DNA from 4 places in the Deinococcus sp. KSM4-11 genome. Region 4 is predicted to be linked to each of the others. Evidence: riboswitches for the same ligand, from Rfam matches in the RefSeq annotation. Region 4 holds a riboswitch; each other region holds the start of a gene.
What was found. Region 4 has a riboswitch for cyclic di-GMP ahead of E7T09_RS20350 (hypothetical protein). Riboswitches for the same ligand answer to the same signal wherever they lie in the genome.

Region 1 (4,741 bases), on a different contig from region 4:
AGGACGCCATCGGCTGTGTGCGGGTCGATCAGGCGGGCGAAGCGCTCGTCGATGCTGCGGATGGTGCCCAGGCGGTCGGTGTGGGTGCTGCGTCCGCCGCGCAGGCCGCTGGCTTTCACGGCGTCCCAATGGGGCGTGCCGCGCAGGTCGACCGGGCGGCCCTGGCCAACCTCCTGCCACCAGCCGTGCGTCTGCGGGGCGTCGTTGCCGGTGATGGCGTACAGGTAGCGTTCGAAGTTGCTGGCCTTGCCGATGTCCATGCTGGGGCTGGATGTGGCGGCGACCTGCGCGGCGGGCCGGACGTGGTACACGCCCGTGGAGAAGAATTCGTACAGGACGTCGTTCTCGTTGCTGGCGACCAGCAGCTGCCCGATGGGAAGGCCCATGCTCCGGGCGAGGAAGCCGGCGAACACGTTCCCGAAGTTCCCCGAGGGCACGCTGAAGTCCACTTCTGTACCGGCGGGCAGGTTCAGGGCGAAGTAGGCCTTGAAGTAATACACGGCCTGCGCCAGCACCCGCGCCCAGTTGATGGAGTTCACGGCTCCGATCTCGAAGCGGGCCTTGAAGTCCGCGTCGGCGTTCACGGCCTTCACGAGATCCTGGCAGTCGTCGAACACGCCTTCCAGGGCGATGTTGAAGATGTTGGGTTCGGTCAGGCTGAACATCTGTGCCTGCTGGAAGGCGCTCATGCGGCCGTGCGGGGAGAGCATGAACACGTTCACGCGGCCCTTGCCGAGCATGGCGTACTCGGCGGCGCTGCCGGTGTCGCCGCTGGTCGCGCCGAGGATGTTCAGGCGCTCGTCACGGGCTTCGAGCACGTACTCGAACATGTGGCCCAGGAACTGCATGGCGATGTCCTTGAATGCCAGGGACGGTCCGTTGCTGAGTTCCAGCAGGTACAGGCCCGAGGTTCCGAGCGGGGTCAGCGGCGTGATGTCCTTGCTGTGAAAGACGTCCGGCGCGTACGTGACATGCAGGATCCTGCGCAGGTCGTGCTCGGGTACGTCGTCGATGAAGGGCCGCATGACCGCGAAGGCCAGTTCCGGGTACGGCAGGCCGCGCAGGGCCTCGAGTTCCTGCGGCCCGAAGGTGGGGATGAACTCGGGCATGGCGAGGCCGCCGTCCGGGGCGAGGCCCGAAAGCAGGACATCCGAGAAGCGGCCCAGGGACTGCGCGCCGCGCGTGGAAACGTACTTCATGGCTCTTTCCTCCCGTGCGCCGCGCGGCCCGGTCGGGGCGCGGCCAATGCTGCCCACTGTACCGAGTCCTGCGCCCGGCGGCCCACGCGGAAGCTAGGGCGCCGCACGAGACGATGGCCGACCGTACCCCAGGCCACACGACCTCACGGCGCACGGGGGCATGGTGTAAACGTTGTCATGGACAGCACATTCTGTCAGACGCTGGGCCCCACCCGCCGGCACCGTCTTCATGATGCCCGGCTCCGACCCCGGATCGTCCTGGGTCTGGCCCCTCTGGAACGGCATGCCTGTCCGGTCATCCGCCCGCGCTGGGTGCGGGAAATACCGATGGTCATGACCGGCCCGTGTGGTCGGCAGCCGACTTTAACAAACCACCATGTCCGATCATGAAGTCGGGCCAGTCTGGGCAGTGCGAGGCTTGTAAGAGGGCTTGCGGCAAGATCAAAGCCTCGCTGGAGAACCACCAGGCGGGAAGAAGCGATGAAGCGTGATCCTGTATGCGGGCACCTGGGACACGTGGAGCTAGTGGTGCGACCGGCTTTTCGACAGCCTTACTTTTGCCTTCCGGTGAAGGTTCGGCCCTATACTCTGCGGCTCACGCTGCAAGAGGAGTTCCCAGATGCTTCGACACGCCCATGCTGTCGCCCTGCCCCCAGATCCACAACCAGGCTGCGCCGCTCACCTGAGTGCCGCGCGCCGAACCCGCGTGCAGTGAGCCCGCGCCCCTGACCTGACCCCTGCGGTCAGCGTCCCCTGCGGCCACCCAGCACCGATCCGGAGAGCGGCTTCACGGCCGTTCCCAGCACCCCCGGCGTTCCTGACGACCGGCGCGGCGTGCTCCGTCGTTCCCACTTCACCGACCGTTCCGCCTTGAGTCCAGGGCGTGAGCCGGGCCGTGACCTGTTCCCTGGAGTCCACCATGAAAGCACTCGTCATCTCCGCCCTGATCGCCCTGTTCGCCACCAGCTGTGGCAGCATGCAGGCCCCCGCCCAGACCGTCTCGGGCCAGACGGTGCAGGGCGCGGCCACGACCACGACGGACACGCAGGCCCCGAAGGTCAGCATGATGATGTTCCCGCAGACGCTGCGGGAAGCGGGGAACGTGTTCTTCCAGCTGTCCACCCGTGACGACGTGAACGTGGCGCGGGTCGTGCTGAACATCGACGGGAAGCCCTTCGTGAACGACAACACGGCGTACAACTCCTACGCGAAATTCTTCGGGGCCCAGGACAATGGCAAGCACACGGTGACCGTGCAGGTGTTCGACAGCGCCCGCAACGTCACGGAGTACACGCAGGACTTTCAGGTGGACATCAGCAAGTAGGCCCGCGCCCGCGCGGTTACGTCATCGACTCCGTCACCGCAAGCCCACACCTCACCGGTTCCTCCGCGTTCCTGACGCCGGGCGGAACCGGCTTCCCATGGTGGGCGTGACAACTGTCACCCCGGGCGCCTGACACGCGGCACTGGGAACGCGGCGGGCCGGAGCGCACCCTGTGGGCATGACGAACGCGATCGAGCTGCGGAACGTGGACAAGACCTTCGGGAAGGTCACGGCCCTGCGCGGCCTGAACCTGGACATCCGCGCCGGGGAACTGACGGCGCTGCTCGGGCCGAACGGCGCCGGGAAGACCACGGCGATCTCGCTGATGCTGGGCCTGGGCGCACCCACGGCCGGGCAGGTGCGTGTGCTGGGCGGCAACCCACGGCAGGACGACGTGCGCCGCCGCATCGGTTCCATGCCGCAGGAGAGTGCCCTGCCGCCCGCGCTGAAGGTGAGCGAGGCCGTGGAACTGTTCGCGCGCTTCTACCCCGCCCCGCTGGCCGCGTCCCAGGCCCTGGCGCTCGCCGACCTGGGGAGCGTGGCCGGGCGGCGGGCGGGCGCGCTGTCCGGCGGGCAGAAGCGGCGGCTGGCCTTCGCGCTGGCCGTGGTGGGCAACCCGGAGGTGCTGCTGATCGACGAGCCGACGACCGGCATGGACGCGCAGAGCCGGCAGGCGTTCTGGGTGGCCGTGACGGAACTGAAGGACGCGGGCCGCACGATCCTGCTCACCACGCACTACCTGGAGGAAGCCGAGCGCGCCGCCGACCGCGTGATCGTGATGAACGCGGGCGCGGTGCTGGCCGACGGCACGCCGGAACAGCTGCGTTCCCAGGCGGGCGGCGCGCGAGTGCGCTTCACGAGCGACCTCGTGCTGGCCGAGCTGCACCGCCTGCCGGGGGTGGACTCGGCCGAGGTGGATGCCCACGGGCACGCGGATCTGCGCACCCGCACGCCCGAGGCGCTGCTGACCGCCCTGATCCGCCAGGGCACGCCCTTCACGGAACTGGAGGTCAGCCGCGCCAGCCTGGAGGACGCCTTCCTGAACTTGACCGCCACGCCTCCTGCCCAGACCAGCTCCTCTGCCACCAAGGAAGTGACCGCATGACCTCCCGCACTGTCCAGCCTGCCCAGACCGTCAGCCTGCCCACGCCCGCCCCCTCCGCCCGCCGCGCGCCGCTGCTGCCGGCGCTGGGCACCCTGGCCCTGGCGGAGCTGCGGCGCATGCTGCGCAACCCGATGTTCGCGGTGGGCACCATCGGCTTTCCGGTCATCTTCTTCTCGCTGTTCGGCCTGAGCGCCGTGAACGAGACGACGGATCAGGGGTTCAAGGTCGGGCCGCTGATCCTGGTGAACTTCGGCGCGTACTCGCTGCTCTCGCTGTCGATGTTCTCGTTCGGGTCGGCCGTGGCGCTGGAACGCACGGGCGGGTGGCTGCGGCTGCTGCGCGCGTCGCCCATGCCCACGGCGCTGTACTTCGCCGGGAAGCTGCTGGCCGCGCTGTGCTTCAGCGCCCTGAGCCTGGCCGTGCTGTACACCTTCGCGCACTTCACCGGCGGCGTGACCATTCCGGTGGGCCTGGCGCTGCTGCTGCTGGGCAAGCTGCTGCTGGGCATCATTCCGCTGATCGCGTTGGGCCTGTGCATCGGCTTCCTGGTCACGCCGACCGGCGCGCAGATCACCGCGAACCTCGTGAGCGTGCTGATGTCCTTCGCGTCGGGCCTGTTCACGCCGCTGGATCAGATGCCGGCCTTCGTGCAGAAGCTCGCGCCGTACCTGCCCGCGTACCACCTGGGCGCGGTCGCGCGTGGCACGGTCGTCGGTCAGACGTCCGGCGAGGCCACGCACTGGCTGGCGCTGGCCGCCTTCACGCTCGTGTTCGGCGCGCTGGCCGCGTGGGGTTTTCGTAAGGACGAGGCCCGCGAGCAGTGACCCGCGCCCGCCACACCGACCTCCCCGCTGACACATGCGGGGAGGGTACCCTGGTGGACATGAGGGGAGCGCAGCGCAGAACCGTGTGGGCATGGTTCCCGCTGCTGTGGCTGGTGTTCCTGGCCTATCCAGTGATCGGGTTCTTCGACCACCCGCGCCCCCTGGCGCACTGGGCGCTGTTCTGGAGCGTCATGGCGGGCTTCGTGGCCGTGTACGCGCGGGTGTTTTTCGTCCGGACGCCCGGTCACGCCACGCGCTGGGCCGTGGCGGGCTGGGTCTACGCCCTGCT
Region 2 (4,741 bases), on a different contig from region 4:
TGATCACGACGATGTCTTCCTGCCCACCAAGCTGGAGCGGCAGATGACGTACCTGGCTGCCCACCCGCACCTGGCCGCCCTCGGCACGTACGGCTACCGGATCGGATCGACGGGTGGCCGCCTCGGGTACTTCGATGTGGGCCCCAGGGATGAAGTCCAGTACCGGCAGCTGATGGATCAGCACGCCATCATCTACCTGCTGGCGGCCAGCGTGGTCTTCGACCGGACGCTGGCGCTGTCAGTGGGCGGATTTCCACTGCTGACCGCCGCCGAGGACGTCGGCCTGTGGAGCCGGATGGCCGACCATGCGCCCGTGCTGGCCCTGCCCGAGCGCCTCGTGAACTACCGGGTGCATTCCGGCAGTACGAGTGGCCGCAAGCTGCACCTTCAACGCCTGGAACTTGAATTCATCCGGCGCGGCAACCTCCGGCGCCATACCGGTCAGCAGGGACTGGCCTTCGAGCAGTTCATGGCCGAGTGGCATGCTGAACCGGCCGCCGCCCGGCGGGCCTTCGAGCGGGAGTCCGCCAGCCTGAATGCCTACCGGATCGCTGGGGGCCTGCTGGCCGACCGGCGGCCCTCCGGCCTCGTGTGGCTGGCCCGCAGCATCGCGCTGAATCCAGCCGGACGCCTGCGGCGCGTGGCCACCCAGCTCAACCTGTGGGGCCGCGTTCGTCGCCGCTCCCGTCCTGCTCCACCGGCCCCCTGAGGTCACGGCGCAGAACCGGGGCGGCGGGCTATCGTGGCGATATGGGCAGAGGACTCCAGACGCGAATGCTGCGGCCCCACGGGTGCCCGATCCAATGACGGAGCCGCTGCGCCCGGATCACTTCGATGCCGATCCGGTTCGTCTGGCACGTGACCTGCTTGGAGGGACGCTGATCCGCGTCACGGCGCAGGGCGCCCGGCTGACGGGCAGGATCGTGGAGGTCGAGGCGTACGACTGTCCACGCGATCCCGCGTGTACGGCCGGGCGCTTCCATGCCGCGCGTTCCGCCGACATGGCCATCGCGCCGGGCCACTGGCTGTTCTGGATGGCGCACGGGCACCCGCTCCTGCAGGTGTCGTGCCGCCCCCTGGGTGTGGCCGCCAGCGTGCTGATCCGGGCCATCGAGCCGCTGGAGGGGCTGGGGCACATGCTCACGAACCGGCCCGTGACGCGCGAGCGTGACCTGACGAACGGCCCGGCCAAGCTGGTCTACGCCCTGGGACTGGAGCCTGCGCGGGTGGCCGGAACCGTGGTGAATAGTTCGGCGCTGCACCTGCACCGGCCACCGGTCGCCGTCCCAGACGGAGCGGTCGAGGTCACGGCCCGGATCGGCATCCGGGAGGGCCGCACCCTGCCGTGGCGCTTCGTGCTGAGGGGAAACCCATGGGTATCGCCCGCGACACCGAGCATGGAACTGGCCTCGGTGCCGGCCGACTAGATCAGGCCGCCCGCGTGGGGACGCGGGCGGCCTAGTCAGCACGGGATCAGTGGAAGCTGCTGAGGGTCGCGCTGGAATCGCCCAGGGTGAAGGTCAGGCTGCAGCCGGCCATGGCGTCGTTGTCGGCGCTGATCTTGGCGCTGACGCTGACGTCGTTCTTGCCGCCGGTGGTCAGGATCATCAGGGCCTTGGGGACATTGGCGTCACCCTTGCCGACTGACACGCTCTTGGCCTCCAGCGAGTAGGTGCTGGTGCCCACGCCGGAGTCCGTGCGGGTCGCCGCGATGTTGAGGTTGGGCGTGGCGCTGAGGGTGACGGCGCCCGCCTTGTTCGAGGAGTCCCACACCGACACGGCGAAGGCATCGACGGTCAGCGTGAATGAGGCAGGCATCGCGCACGCGCCCGTCATGACCACGGACTTCAGGCTGGCCTTGATCTCGGCGGCGTAGGGCTTGATGCCTAGCGGAATGGACGAGGTATCGAGGTCGTCGAAGGAGCCGGCCGGGATGGTGGAGCTGGTGTCGTACTGGATGGACGTGCCGACCCGCTGGACGGTCAGCGGGCTGGAGCTCGTGAGCGTCGCGCCGTTCAGGTGGGCGGGGTTGCTGATGGTCTGGGGCGGGATGGCGGCGCCGACGATGCTGCCGCAACTCGCCAGCAGGGGGAGGCCGGCGCTGAGCCAGGCCAGGGTCTTGAGCTTCATGGGTTCTCCTCGTTCGGTCTCACCATTGGCTCGCTTCGCCCCAGGTGACCGGGTAGGGGGCGAAGGTCATGGCCTCCGAGGGCATCGGGTGACGGACGTCACCGGCCAAAGTGAACCTCTGGTTGCTGCCAGTCTGTCGACGGGGCTCTGACAGGATTCTCACCCAGGCGCCAGCCGCCTGCCAGACGGCCTTTCACGCACCCCATCACCCTGTGTGGAGACGTCCCGACACTGGACGGAAATATGATAAGCGTCATACTCTGAACCCATGACAGCCCGGAACCCCTCTCCACGCTGGAGACCATGATGACCTCACCGCAGCGCACCCGCACGTATACCTGGGGCGACCCCCTCGGCGGCGCGGACGCGGCCCGCCGAATGAGCGGCCTGGACTACCTGCGGGCCATGGCCCGCGGCGACTACCCCGCTCCACCGATCGCCGACAGCCTGGACTTCACGCTCGCCCAAGAGGACGACATCCAGCCGGGCAGGGTCACCTTCCGCATGACCCCGCAGGAATTTCACTACAACCCCATCGGCAGCGTCCACGGCGGCGTGTTCGCCACGCTGCTTGACTCCGCGCTGGGCTGTGCCATCCACACGCGGCTGCCCGCCGGCGTCGGCTACACCACCCTGGAACTCAGCGTCCGGTACCTGCGGCCCCTGCTGGCCGGCATGGGCGAGGTGCGCGCCACCGCCGAGGTCGTCAGCGTCTCCCGGCAGATCGCCACCGCCGAGGCCCGCCTGCTGGACGCCGGGGATCGCCTGTGCGCCACCGCCACCACCACCTGCCTGATCCTGCGCCCCGAGGCCGCCCGCCGCGAAGGAGCCACGCCATGACCGAAACCGATCCCCGGATGCTCAGCACCACCGACACGCTCATCGACCACCTCGGTATTCAAATGCTGGAGGTCAGCGGCACCCGCGTCGTCGCCACCATGCCCGTCGAGGCCCGCACCCATCAGCCCATGGGCCTGCTGCACGGCGGGGCCAGCGTCGCCCTGGCGGAGACTGTCGCCAGCCTCGGCGCCCACCTCAGCGTGGCCGACCAGGGCTTGACCGCCGTGGGGCTGGAAATCAACGCCAATCACCTGCGCGGCGTCCGCAGCGGCCTCGTCACGGCCACGGCCACGGCCATCCACCAGGGCCGCAGTACCCAGGTCTGGCAGATCGACATCGTGGACGGGCAGGGCCGGGCTGTCTGTACGTCGCGCTGCACGCTGGCGATCATTCCCGCCACGCGGAGCTGATACCTCTCAGGAGGGGAGGCTCGTCATGCAGGCCGTGCCAGGAGCGCGGCCACTCCCTGCACGGCCGTCAGGGTGCCCGCCTGCACCTGAAGCCGGACGGCCTGCAGGCGCTGCGTGTCCAGCCCCTCCCGGAAGGCCCGCCACGCGGCCTCGCGCAGCAGGTCGTCGAACCACTGGGCAGTCTGCGTGTGGCGTTTTGCCGTCAGGTCGGTGGCGTGCGTATAGCGTTCCACGGTCTCCCATACGGCCTCCAGCCCCTCGCCGGTCAGGGCGGAGGCCCGCAGCGCCACGGGCCGCCACGGCGCGGCATGCGGCGTGAGCAGGGTCAGCGCGGTGCGGAGTTCCGTCTGGGCGCGCACCGCCGCCTGAGGACTGACGTCGGCCTTGTTCACCACGCAGATGTCGGCGAGTTCCATGATGCCGCGCTTGATGCCCTGTAACTCGTCCCCGGCGTTCGGGAGGGTCAGCAGGACGAACAGGTCCGTCATGGCGGCCACCTGCGTCTCGCTCTGGCCCACGCCCACGGTCTCGACCAGGATCACGTCGTATCCGGCGGCCTCGCACAGTGTGATCGCCTCGCGGGTGCGCCGGGCCACGCCGCCGAGCGTGCCGCTGCTCGGACTGGGCCGGATAAAGGCACGGGGATGCACGGTCAGGCGCGGCATGCGCGTCTTGTCCCCCATAATGCTGCCGCCCGTACGTGCCGAACTGGGATCCACGGCCAGCACCGCCACCCGCCGTCCCTGATCGGCCAGCCGCACGCCCAGCGCCTCGATGAAGGTGCTCTTGCCTACGCCCGGCACACCCGTCAGGCCCACCCGCACGGAGTTCCCGGCGTGCGGCAGCACTTCGGCCAGCAGCGTCTGGGCCTGCTGCTCGTGCTCCGGGCGGGTCGATTCCGCCAGGGTGATCGCCTTCGCCAGCGCCCGCCGGTTCCCCGCCAGCAGCTCCGGAGTCAGCGGGTGTGGCATGCGGGAAGGCCAGCGGTCGACCCTGCGCCGCTCAGGAGTCACTCCCATCCGGCGGGTCGTTCTGGGCAGTGGGGTAGATCCGGTGAAGCCCCTCGGCAATCGGATGGGCCGACGGCTCGCCCGTATTCGGCTGAGGCGGTGTCGGGGCCACTGTCTGCGGAGATGCCTGCCTGGGCAGCGGCCGGATCAGGTCCAGCACGGGCGTGGTCATGTCCGGCGCACGGTAGCCTTCTTCCTTGACCAGCCTGCCCTGCGCGTCGAAGGTCGCGGTCACGTCCAGCACCCGTCCCGCGAACCCCGTCCACGTCACCCGTGCGCTCTGGAGCGTTCCGCCGGGACCGTGGCGCTGCTCGACGACCTGCACATTGTCGGGAAAGCGGTGCCCGTGCG
Region 3 (4,741 bases), on a different contig from region 4:
GTATACCTTCGACCAGCAAGCTCAGGCGTATCTCGACCTGTACCAACGCCTGTTGCCGGCGACCAGGTCAGACCGCGCGGCGCGGCACGACGCTCCATTCAACTATGATCAGGATGCGCGTGAGTAGCCTCAAGTCAAAAACAGTCAATGCCATCAAGTGGAGTTATTTCTCCATGTTTACCAGCCTGAGCCTGCAACTGTTCTTCGCGGCGATCCTGTCGCGTCTCCTGACCAAGGAACAGTTCGGGATCTGGGCGACGGCATCGCTGCTCCAGCGGTTCGGACAGTTCATCGCGGACCTTGGGATCGGTCAGGCCATCGTGCAGAAGTCCTCCCTGAGTCAGGACGACATCCGGGCCGGGCTCACCTCGTCGATGGCGCTGGGCCTCGTCGCCACCGCTCTGGCGTGGCTGGCGGCGCCCTTCGCAGCGGAATTCTTCAAGAACCCGGATGTCGCGCCGGTGTTCCGCGGGTACGCGTGTGTATACGTGCTGTACGGCGCGAACACGCTGTCGGCCAGCCTGCTCCGGCGGGCCCTGCGCTTCAAGCCGCTCGTCACGGCGGAACTCAGTTCGTACATCCTCGGGCACGGCCTGCTGGGCCTGGGCGCGGCCTATCTCGGCTACGGCGCGCAGAGCCTCGTGATCAGTGCCGTCGCGCAGGGCCTGATCCAGCTCGTGATCCTGTACTCGGCCACCCGGCACACGCTGCGGCCGATCTTCCGCGTGTCGGCCTACCAGGGTCTGTACACCTTCGGGATGCGGGCCACGGTGATCAACTTCCTGGAGTTCATCAGCGCCAGCCTGGACACCTTCCTGATCGCGAAGTTCTACTCGAAAGCGGCACTGGGCACCTACAGCCGGACGTTCAGCACGCTGGCCATGCCCGCCACGAACTTCGCCATGAGCCTCTCGAGGGTACTGGCGCCATCGTTCAGTGCCGTGCAGGATGAACCCGAACGCCTGCGCCGCGCCTATCTGTCGGGCCTGCGCGCGATGGCACTGGTGATCTTCAGCGCCGCCGGCTGCATCATCATCGACGCGCCCGAAATCGTGAAGGTCATGCTCGGCCCCCAGTACCTCGATTCCATCACGCTGATGCAGACCTTCGCGCTGTTTATTCCCTTTGCCGTCCTCACCAACCTCTCGGCCGTGCTGGCAGAGGCCACGGCACGCCTGAATGTGAAGATCGCCATTCAGGCGGTGTACTTCGTCGCCCTGGCCACAGCCTTCTGGACGACCTACCGCCTGGGCGGGCAGGTTGAACAGATTGCCATCGTGCTCGTGGCAGCCAGCATGGTGCGTAGCGTCGCCTACGCCTTCGTGGCCCGCCAGATCATCGGAGGCAGCGGCCGTGAGATTGCCCTGTCGTACGGGCTGGGCGGCCTCTATTTCGTGGGCTCGGCCCTGCTGACAGCCGCCGTCGTCTTCACCCTCAGGGCCATCAATGTTCCCCTCCCGCTCCTGTTCGTAACGGAACTCCTCCTCGGTGCGGCCGTGCTGGCGGGTGTCGTTCTGCTCGGGCCGCCCAGCGAACTGCAGCAGATGGCGCGCACCAGTCTGCAGCAACTTCGGGGCAGACTGGCCGGCACCCCTGGCTGAGCCTTTTCGAAAGCCCAGTGTGAGGCCGCGCCAGCCATCTGCGAGCGCGGCTTCATCCATGCGGAGTCCGTTCTGCTCGGACAATCCAGCCAACGATTGCGAAGGTCAGTGACCTCAAGGAAGTGGGGCGCCATCCAATGGCTCGCAGGCGCCGGGTCGGGGAGTCGGGCCACGCAGAGACCTACGGCGTCCCGCTTACATCACCGCTCTGGAATCCGCCGAACCTCGACCACTTCTGCCCGGTGAAGTGCCTGAGAGTCACCTGAGGTCAGATTCCGTTTTCAATCTGAAGTCACCCGGCCAGGTCAGGCGAGTTGGCAGACGCTTGGAGCCACTTAGCACGCCACATTCAGCATGTATGGCGTCACGGTACACCCGACTGGCGGTTGTCAGATTGCACCTCAAGAATCCAAGTATTTATCCAGCCCATGACACGCCCCTGAATGGGGGACGCCTGGAGCCATGAAATCGGGAAATGTCGGCTCAGACGTCATCCCCGGCCGTTTGCCCTGGAAACGGGCAATGACGACACGCTGGATTCCTGACAGGCTTCTGACGGCCCAATCTCACCTTCTTAACGAAGTGAAGCATGACGAGGAACCCTCTCCACTCCGTTCCAGTGGGAACGCAGCCTGAGCGCGTGGCTCCCATCTTCACGCACGAGGACTTCATGAAGCTTTCTTCAGCCCACTCTTAATGTGATGAAAGTGTCGTGAAGCGTTGAGCATCATGAACCCGTCAGAGAGCAGACGCATCCGCGTCATCCGAGACCTATCACCGAAACGGCAAACCTTCCGTGAGGAAGGGACGCAAAGCCACGGAACTCGCTCATCGAGTCCGCCGGGCTACCGAAGGAAGGTACCTCATGAACGTTTTCCGCTCTTCCCGTGCCCCTGTTTCTGCCACGCTGCTCGCCTTCACACTCGCAATGTCCCTGGCCGCCTGTTCCAGTTCCACTCCGGACGTCCCCGCGGAAGCCAGCGTCCCGGCGGCCGAGGACGCCACGCTGCCGACCGGCGCGGACGTGACCACGGACACGCCCCTCTACGCGGAAGCCCTCGCCCTCAAGAGCGGCGACAATCCCCTGAGCGGCGCCATCTGGACGTCCGCCACCAACGGGTACGGCCCAGTCGAACTCAACAAGAGCAACGGCCAGAACGTGGCCGGTGACGGCCGCAACCTCACCCTGGCCGGGAAGACGTACACCACCGGCTACGGCGTGCACGCCAATTCGAAGATCACCTTCGCCCTGGACGCCACCTGCACCAGCTTGACAGCGGATATCGGTGTTGACGACGAGGTGGGCACGAAGGGCTCGGTCATCTTCCAGGTGTACTCCGACAGCACGAAACTGTACGACTCCGGCATCATGACCGGCGCCAGCGCGACCAAGAGCATCAAGGTCGACCTCACCGGCCGGAGCACCATGCAGCTCGTGGTCACGGACGCCGGCAACGGCAACGCCTCCGACCACGCCGACTGGGCCACGCCCATCCTCCACGGCTGCGCGCCCATCGCCACAGCGCCGACGGCCACCGCTGCCGATGTGGCCGGCACGACCTACGTGAAACTCGTCACGGAAGGCCACGACTTCACCGTGACGGGCACCCAGACGGTGCGCTACGGCGTGGATACCCGCTGGGCCTACAAGTCCGTGACGGGCACCGGCACCTGCAACAACCTGTTCTTCGGCAGCGATCCCGCAAAATTCGTGAACAAGAGCTGTTACCTGGTGGTTCCGCCGGCCACGGTACCGGCACCCACCCCCACGCCCGCACCCACCCCGGCTCCGACGCCCGCTCCCACACCGACGCCTGCTCCCGCACCGGCTCCGACACCCGCGCCCGATCCTGTTCCCGCGCCGACGCCGGCCCCTGATCCCACGCCGGCACCCGCACCTGCTCCGGCGCCTACGCCCGCGCCTGATCCCACTCCGGCTCCGACGCCCGCTCCCGCACCGACGCCCGCGCCCACCCCGGCTCCGACGCCCGCACCGGCTCCGGCTCCGGCTCCCACCGTCCTGACCTACGCCGCCCCGATCACCATCACCAAGGGCGGCACGTATACCGGAGCGTGGGAGAGCCTCAACCCGGCGGTTCCCGCCGTGACGGTCAAGACGACGGAACCCGTCATCATCGAGAACTGCTCGGTGCGCGGCAAGGGCATCCTGATCTCGGCCCCGTGGTCCAATGCCACCCTGACCGTGCGCGGCTGCACCGGACAGGGCCTGAACCCGAATGACGTCACCCGCACGCCCGGCCGGTTCGTCAGCGCCGAGGGCTTCGTCTCCATCCTGATCGAGCGCAATACCTTCGCCAACACCAGCGGGATCTACCTCAACGCCTGGCGGGGCACGGCGGCCACCCCCACCACGATCACCGTGCGCCAGAACGTCGCCCGTGACATCGAAGGCCGCTACAGCGACGGCCACGGTGGGTTCCAGAACGGCAAGTTCTACCGCGTGCAGTTCGTGCAGCTGAACGCCGTCCAGAATGCCCCCCGCGTGGACATCGGCTGGAACCGCGTCGATGAAACGCCCCGCGCCTCCCACGTCGAAGACACCGTGAACCTGTACGCCTCCAGCGGCGTGGCCGGCAGCCCGATCCGCGTCCACCACAACCTGATCAACGGAGCGTACGCCGGTGATCCCTCGGCCAGCTACACCGGCGGCGGCATCATGCTCGGCGACGGCGGCGGCGCATACCAGGAAGCCTCGGACAACGTCATTCTCGAAACCAGCAACTACGGCGTCGCGGCGGCCGGCGGCAACTACCTCACCATCAAGAACAACGTGGTGCTCGGCACCGGGAAGCTGGCAGACGGCACCTTGCTCGACGCTGACACCGACGCTGGAATCTACATCCGCAACTACTCCGGCGACCCCGCGCACATCGCCTCGAGTGTCGTGGCCTCGGGCAACACGGTCGGCTGGGGGAACCCCTCGACCAGCAACCCCAACGCCCGCTGGGACCTGTCGATCAGCGCTTCGGCCGGCGTGGACGGCGGGAACACCCGGGTCGGCCCGACCAACCAGGCGATCGCGCTCAGCAGCCTTGCGGCGGCCATCAGCGCCTGGGAACTGCGCGCCACGACGGCTGGCCTGCCGATCGGGATTCCCTGAACCAGGTCTGAGCGTCGCC
Region 4 (4,741 bases):
CCCAGCGAGAACATGGCGAATGCCCTGCGCGGCTGCCTTGGCCTCTGGTGAGTCGGTCAAGTCACAGATGTGGAGGTAGTTGACTCCCACCGCGTATCGAGGCGTGGTGAGCCCGTTGGCATCAGCGAACTGTCGCCACGTAGCATTCACTTCCAGAATTTCCCCATGGCAATCGAGGATTGCAAGGGATGAAGGAAGAGCGTTTAAGGTGTGGAAATAAAAATCAGTAGGTCGGACATGAAGCGTAAATACCCCCAGAGCAGTGTCAAGCCCCTGAAGTGAGGATAGGTTGCTTCACGCAGCTTACTCCTTCTAAGTGACATACGTCTTCATTTAATGGGGGATGGCGAGTTACAGGTCGAATGGTATCGACCAAAAAACCCGGATCAATTCCATTACCGGGTTGCGGTTATGGCAAGTTGTTGGATTCAGGAAGACGGAGGAGCGTCAAAAGCGCATGCGGCCTGACCTCGCGCCAGAGCCTGACTGCCCGTTGCTGATGGTGACGACGGTGGGAAGCGGGAACGGTGCAGCAGTCACCTGCTGGAGTTCCTCAGGCAGCGTCCCAGCATAACGGCTCCACCGTCCCCACGCCCGCGCCCTGCGGCGCCGGCCCACACGCTGGCGCTCGAGGACGTGTCATTCACCTATCCGGGCGCGGGACGGGCGGTCTTCGAGCACCTGACCCTGTGGGCCGGGGAAACCACGGCGCTCGTCGGGGTGAACAGAGCGGGCAAGACCACCCTCGTCAAGGTTCGGCGTACGGGATGGACGGGGGCAGGCAGTTGTCAAACGTCGGTATGCAGGCTTCTACACGCGGTTCACTACAGCAGGGTGGAACTCAAGGGCCAGAGTTGCTTGCCTATGGGAGGAGTCGTGATCCGCACGCCAAGTGTGCCAGACCCTGCATTCTCACGTGGCCAGGTTTTCCGGGTTCAGGTCACCCCAACAGGGGCCGCCAAGCTGACCTGGCTACACTTCCGGGGTCGGCTTAATCCATTGTACTTTTCAGCGCCCCTCGTCTTTATGATTCAGGGAGCAGCTTGCGGGCGGGTATTTTTATTCGTAAGGTAGACCGTATCAGCACGGCCCTTCGGGATCTTGTCTGATAGAGGCTAAGAAACGCGGTCCTGTATACGGGCACCTGGGACGCGTTGAGCCAGTGGTGCGACCGGCTATCCGTCACGCTGCGATTCGTCGCAGTTCCCCTTTCTTCCTGACTGCTTCAAGCAGCGGCATCCAGCAGATGCCGAGGAGGCGCCGTGAATTCCATTGTCCGCAATGTTCAGGCCCTGGGCCTCGATCTGTCTCTTCAGATTCACTTTGACGGCAGCTGCGCCCGCGCGGCCGTCGCCTTTGAAGGCCGCGCTCCTCAAGGATCACAGCTTCACGCACAGAACTCATGTACGGACAGCGCCGTGCATGAGCTGATGTCCGAAGTTAACCACCTGGCCGAGCGGGTTTACCAGGAGTACCGCGCCGCACACCTGCAACACTGGACGGCGCAACTGGTCTCGCCTATTGGCGCCAACCTGCAGTTGAGCGTCTTCGACCACTGGCTGCTCGAGAAACTCATGACCCGTTGCCTCCACTTCCAGCTGGGCTGGACGCCACTGCCCGGCCATCAGGCCAGCTTCCGCTTCCTGTGCGACGACGGCCGGATCTGGGTACAGGTGATGTCCGAAAAGCGCCACCACAACAGTTGCACCAACGTTGTGGAGACCACCGATATTCACAGTCTCATGAACGCAGTGCGCGCCCTGCTCGACCAACTCGACATGGCCGCCCCGTCGGCAGAGGCGGCAGACTGACATGCGGATCCGCTCAATCGTCATATTGATGACATCAGGCAGCCTGCTTCTGTGTGCCTGCAGTAGCCTGCCCTCACACCCCGCCGATCCGCAGTCCACGCTGGTCGCAGCCAGCCTCGCGGCCACGTCTCCCACTGGGGCGCGGTTGGTTGATCATGCGGGCTTTACCACCGAGGGAGCGAAGTGGTGGGCTGACGGCGCCAAGTGGTGGGCTGACGGCGCCAAGTGGTGGGCTGACGGCGCCAAGTGGTGGGCCGACGGCGTCTTTCAGCCGATGCCGGCCAACTCGAAGCTGCTGCAGGCCGTAAAGATCGACGTGGCTCAGGCCCACGCACATCAGATGGGTAAGGGCGTGGTGGTGGCCGTGCTCGACTCCGGCATCGATGTGGAGCACCCGATGCTCAAAGGCGCGCTGTTGCCAGGAAGAGACTTCGTGGACAACGACCTTGATCCTTCGGAACAGGGCACGGACAGCGAACCCGCGTATGGGCACGGCACGGCGGTGGCTGGCGTTCTTCGGCAGGTCGCTCCAGGAGCAAAGATCCTGCCGGTACGGGTGCTGAGCCCCGACGGCTTCGGCGATGCAGATAACGTCGCCAGCGCGATCCGCTTCGCGGTCGATCAGGGCGCACAGATCATTCATCTGAGTATTGCCGCTTCGGTTTCCAATGAAGGCGTGCGGGCGGCGCTGCAACATGCTGTGTCACGGGGCGTGCTGGTGGTGGCCGCCTGCGGCAACGACGGCAGTGACCGACCCGAGTCGCCGGCCAATGCGTTGGACGGAAAGAACCCGCTCGGGCAGTACGGCGTCTCGGTCAGCGCCGTGAACACGGACGGCACCTTTCCCGGCTGGAGCACCCGTGGTGGTGAAGTCCTGGCACCGGGCGTGGCCGTGCAGAGTGCCTATCCGGGTGGCCGGACGGTTAATGCCAGTGGGTCTTCGTTTGCTGCGCCGCTGGTGACCGGTGCGCTGGCCCTGGCCCTCGCAGAAGGCAAGGACGCCCGCCGGCTGTCTGCTGAACTGAGCTCAGGCGCTATGCTGGACGCCTCCCGGCTGCTCCAGTAGGTTTTCTGCGCTGGGCACCTCAGATGGTGCGAAGGACTCCAGCGTGAACGATGCAGTACAACACCTCCAGGTGCTCCTCGAACAAGCGCGTCAGCTCCGGAATAGTGAGGATTCGCGGGCGGTACTGCTCTTTGAACAGGCTGTCGCGGCGGCCCGGAGCCTGGGAGCCTACCCGATCCTGGCTGACGCCCTGAACGCTCTGGCCGGCCTCGAACACGGACGCGGCGAGAGTCAGAGCGCCCTTGCCCACCTGGAGGAAGCCCTCTCGATTCGTCAGGCGCTGGGAGACCAGGGCGGTTGTGCGGGCGTGCTCTGTAATCTCGGCGCGGTACAACTCGATCTGGGCAGTTTCAACCTGGCGCTCGACCATCTGCTGCGCGCTGACCAGGTGGCCCAGCAGGCGGGGCCGGCCCGCGCCGCGGTGGTGGCCGCCAATCTGGCCAAATGTTACGACGCCCTCGAGTTGCCTGTTGAAGCGGATGCCCAGTATACGCGGGCGCTGACATTTGCAGGCCTCGCCGCTCAACCGTTCGGCGAGGCGACGGTGATGATCAACCACGCCGACCTGCAGCGGCGTCAAGGGCAATTCAGCGAAGCGCTGACCCTCTTGGCCGGCGCTCAGGCGCTGGCAGGCGACCATGGTGCTCTCGCGGCCAGCGCCTGGCACGGCCTGGGGCAAGTACAGCGTGATCAAGGTGACCTGGAATCGGCACTCAGGCATTTCCAGACCGCGCTAACGGCGGCGGAGGCGGATATCGATCTGGCGCTCCATGTCCGCTGCGATGCCAGCGAGGTTCTGCTCGACTTGCACCGAAGGGAAGAAGCGTGCGTGCTGCTCTCTGCGGCGCTTCCCGACGCCAGGGCCAGCCGCCGGGTTCGGGTGGAAGCTCGGATCCTGGCGCTTCAGGCGCGCGCCGAAGAGCAGGGCGGCAACCTCTCGCAGGCGCTGGCCACCCTCCGCCGGGCGCACGCGGCCGAATCGGAGGTGCTGCGCGCTGAAGCCGACCAACGTACCCGTGAAGTCGCGGCCAGGAGCGAATTGGAGCGCGACCGTCTATGGCTGAAGAACGAACAGGCCCGCTACGCCGCTGAACGCGAAGCCAAAGAACAACTCGAGCGCGAACAAGCCAGCCGCCTGCAGGAACTCGAACGGCTGGCACTCTACGACGCCCTGACGGGGCTCCCCAACCGCCTGCTGCTCTCTGAACGCGCGCGCATCGCCCTCAGAGAAGCGGCGGCCCACGGCAGCGGGCTGGCCGTGGGCGTGATGGATCTCAACAAATTCAAAGCCGTCAACGACACCTACGGTCATCACATCGGCGACCTGCTGCTCAAAGAGGTTGCCGCCCGGCTGCCGCTGGCCCTGTCGCCACACGATACGGTCGCGCGCACCGGCGGCGACGAATTCGTGCTCCTGCTGCAGGCCGATTCTGACGATTTGTTGAACCTGGCCCAGCAGATCGTGCGGATCTTCGACGAGCCTTTTTTCCTCAATGACGTCGAACTTCAGATGCGTCCCAGCATCGGATTCGCACGTTATCCCGACGACGCATCGAACCTGGACAGCCTCCTCGCCCAGGCAGACGAAGCCATGTACCGGGCCAAGGCGCGTGGCAGTACGCTGGAGGTTGGCGCAAGCAGCGGTGAGGTGGCGCCGGCCACCCTGGAAGCGGCGCTGCATGGTGCTCTCGCGGCTGGTGAGTTTCACCTCGTCTACCAGCCGCTTGAAGATCCCACTGGCCGTCGGCGCAGCGTGGAGGCGCTGGTCCGCTGGCGCAGCCGAACCTACGGCAATGTCACCCCAGATCACTTCATGCCGCTGGCGGAGCGCAGTGGGCTGAGCTTGCCGCTGAGCCACTGGACG

Region 1: it holds a riboswitch for cyclic di-GMP, as region 4 does, so the genes downstream of both, E7T09_RS21520 (Ig-like domain-containing protein) here and E7T09_RS20350 (hypothetical protein) in region 4, are expected to answer to the same signal.
Region 2: it holds a riboswitch for cyclic di-GMP, as region 4 does, so the genes downstream of both, E7T09_RS05780 (hypothetical protein) here and E7T09_RS20350 (hypothetical protein) in region 4, are expected to answer to the same signal.
Region 3: it holds a riboswitch for cyclic di-GMP, as region 4 does, so the genes downstream of both, E7T09_RS22085 (NPCBM/NEW2 domain-containing protein) here and E7T09_RS20350 (hypothetical protein) in region 4, are expected to answer to the same signal.

What each region holds. Positions count from the first base shown of each region.
Region 1 covers NZ_SSNX01000012.1:53,456-58,196, reverse strand. Annotated here, with positions in the region: gene thrC (threonine synthase) at 1-1,199, opposite strand, end outside; cyclic di-GMP riboswitch class II at 1,664-1,748, shown strand; gene E7T09_RS21520 (Ig-like domain-containing protein) at 2,119-2,523, shown strand; gene E7T09_RS21515 (ABC transporter ATP-binding protein) at 2,702-3,628, shown strand; gene E7T09_RS21510 (ABC transporter permease) at 3,625-4,452, shown strand; gene E7T09_RS21505 (sensor histidine kinase) at 4,512-4,741, shown strand, end outside.
Region 2 covers NZ_SSNX01000001.1:1,151,209-1,155,949, reverse strand. Annotated here, with positions in the region: gene E7T09_RS05790 (glycosyltransferase family A protein) at 1-709, shown strand, start outside; gene E7T09_RS05785 (DNA-3-methyladenine glycosylase) at 804-1,427, shown strand; gene E7T09_RS05780 (hypothetical protein) at 1,474-2,130, opposite strand; cyclic di-GMP riboswitch class II at 2,133-2,216, opposite strand; gene E7T09_RS05775 (PaaI family thioesterase) at 2,434-2,970, shown strand; gene E7T09_RS05770 (hotdog fold thioesterase) at 2,967-3,380, shown strand; gene meaB (methylmalonyl Co-A mutase-associated GTPase MeaB) at 3,404-4,351, opposite strand; gene E7T09_RS05760 (hypothetical protein) at 4,383-4,741, opposite strand, start outside.
Region 3 covers NZ_SSNX01000002.1:516,197-520,937, reverse strand. Annotated here, with positions in the region: gene E7T09_RS09435 (glycosyltransferase) at 1-127, shown strand, start outside; gene E7T09_RS09430 (lipopolysaccharide biosynthesis protein) at 120-1,601, shown strand; cyclic di-GMP riboswitch class I at 2,376-2,454, shown strand; gene E7T09_RS22085 (NPCBM/NEW2 domain-containing protein) at 2,467-4,722, shown strand.
Region 4 covers NZ_SSNX01000010.1:92,939-97,679, reverse strand. Annotated here, with positions in the region: gene E7T09_RS20355 (EAL domain-containing protein) at 1-258, opposite strand, end outside; cyclic di-GMP riboswitch class II at 1,102-1,186, shown strand; gene E7T09_RS20350 (hypothetical protein) at 1,263-1,811, shown strand; gene E7T09_RS20345 (S8 family serine peptidase) at 1,813-2,877, shown strand; gene E7T09_RS20340 (EAL domain-containing protein) at 2,921-4,741, shown strand, end outside.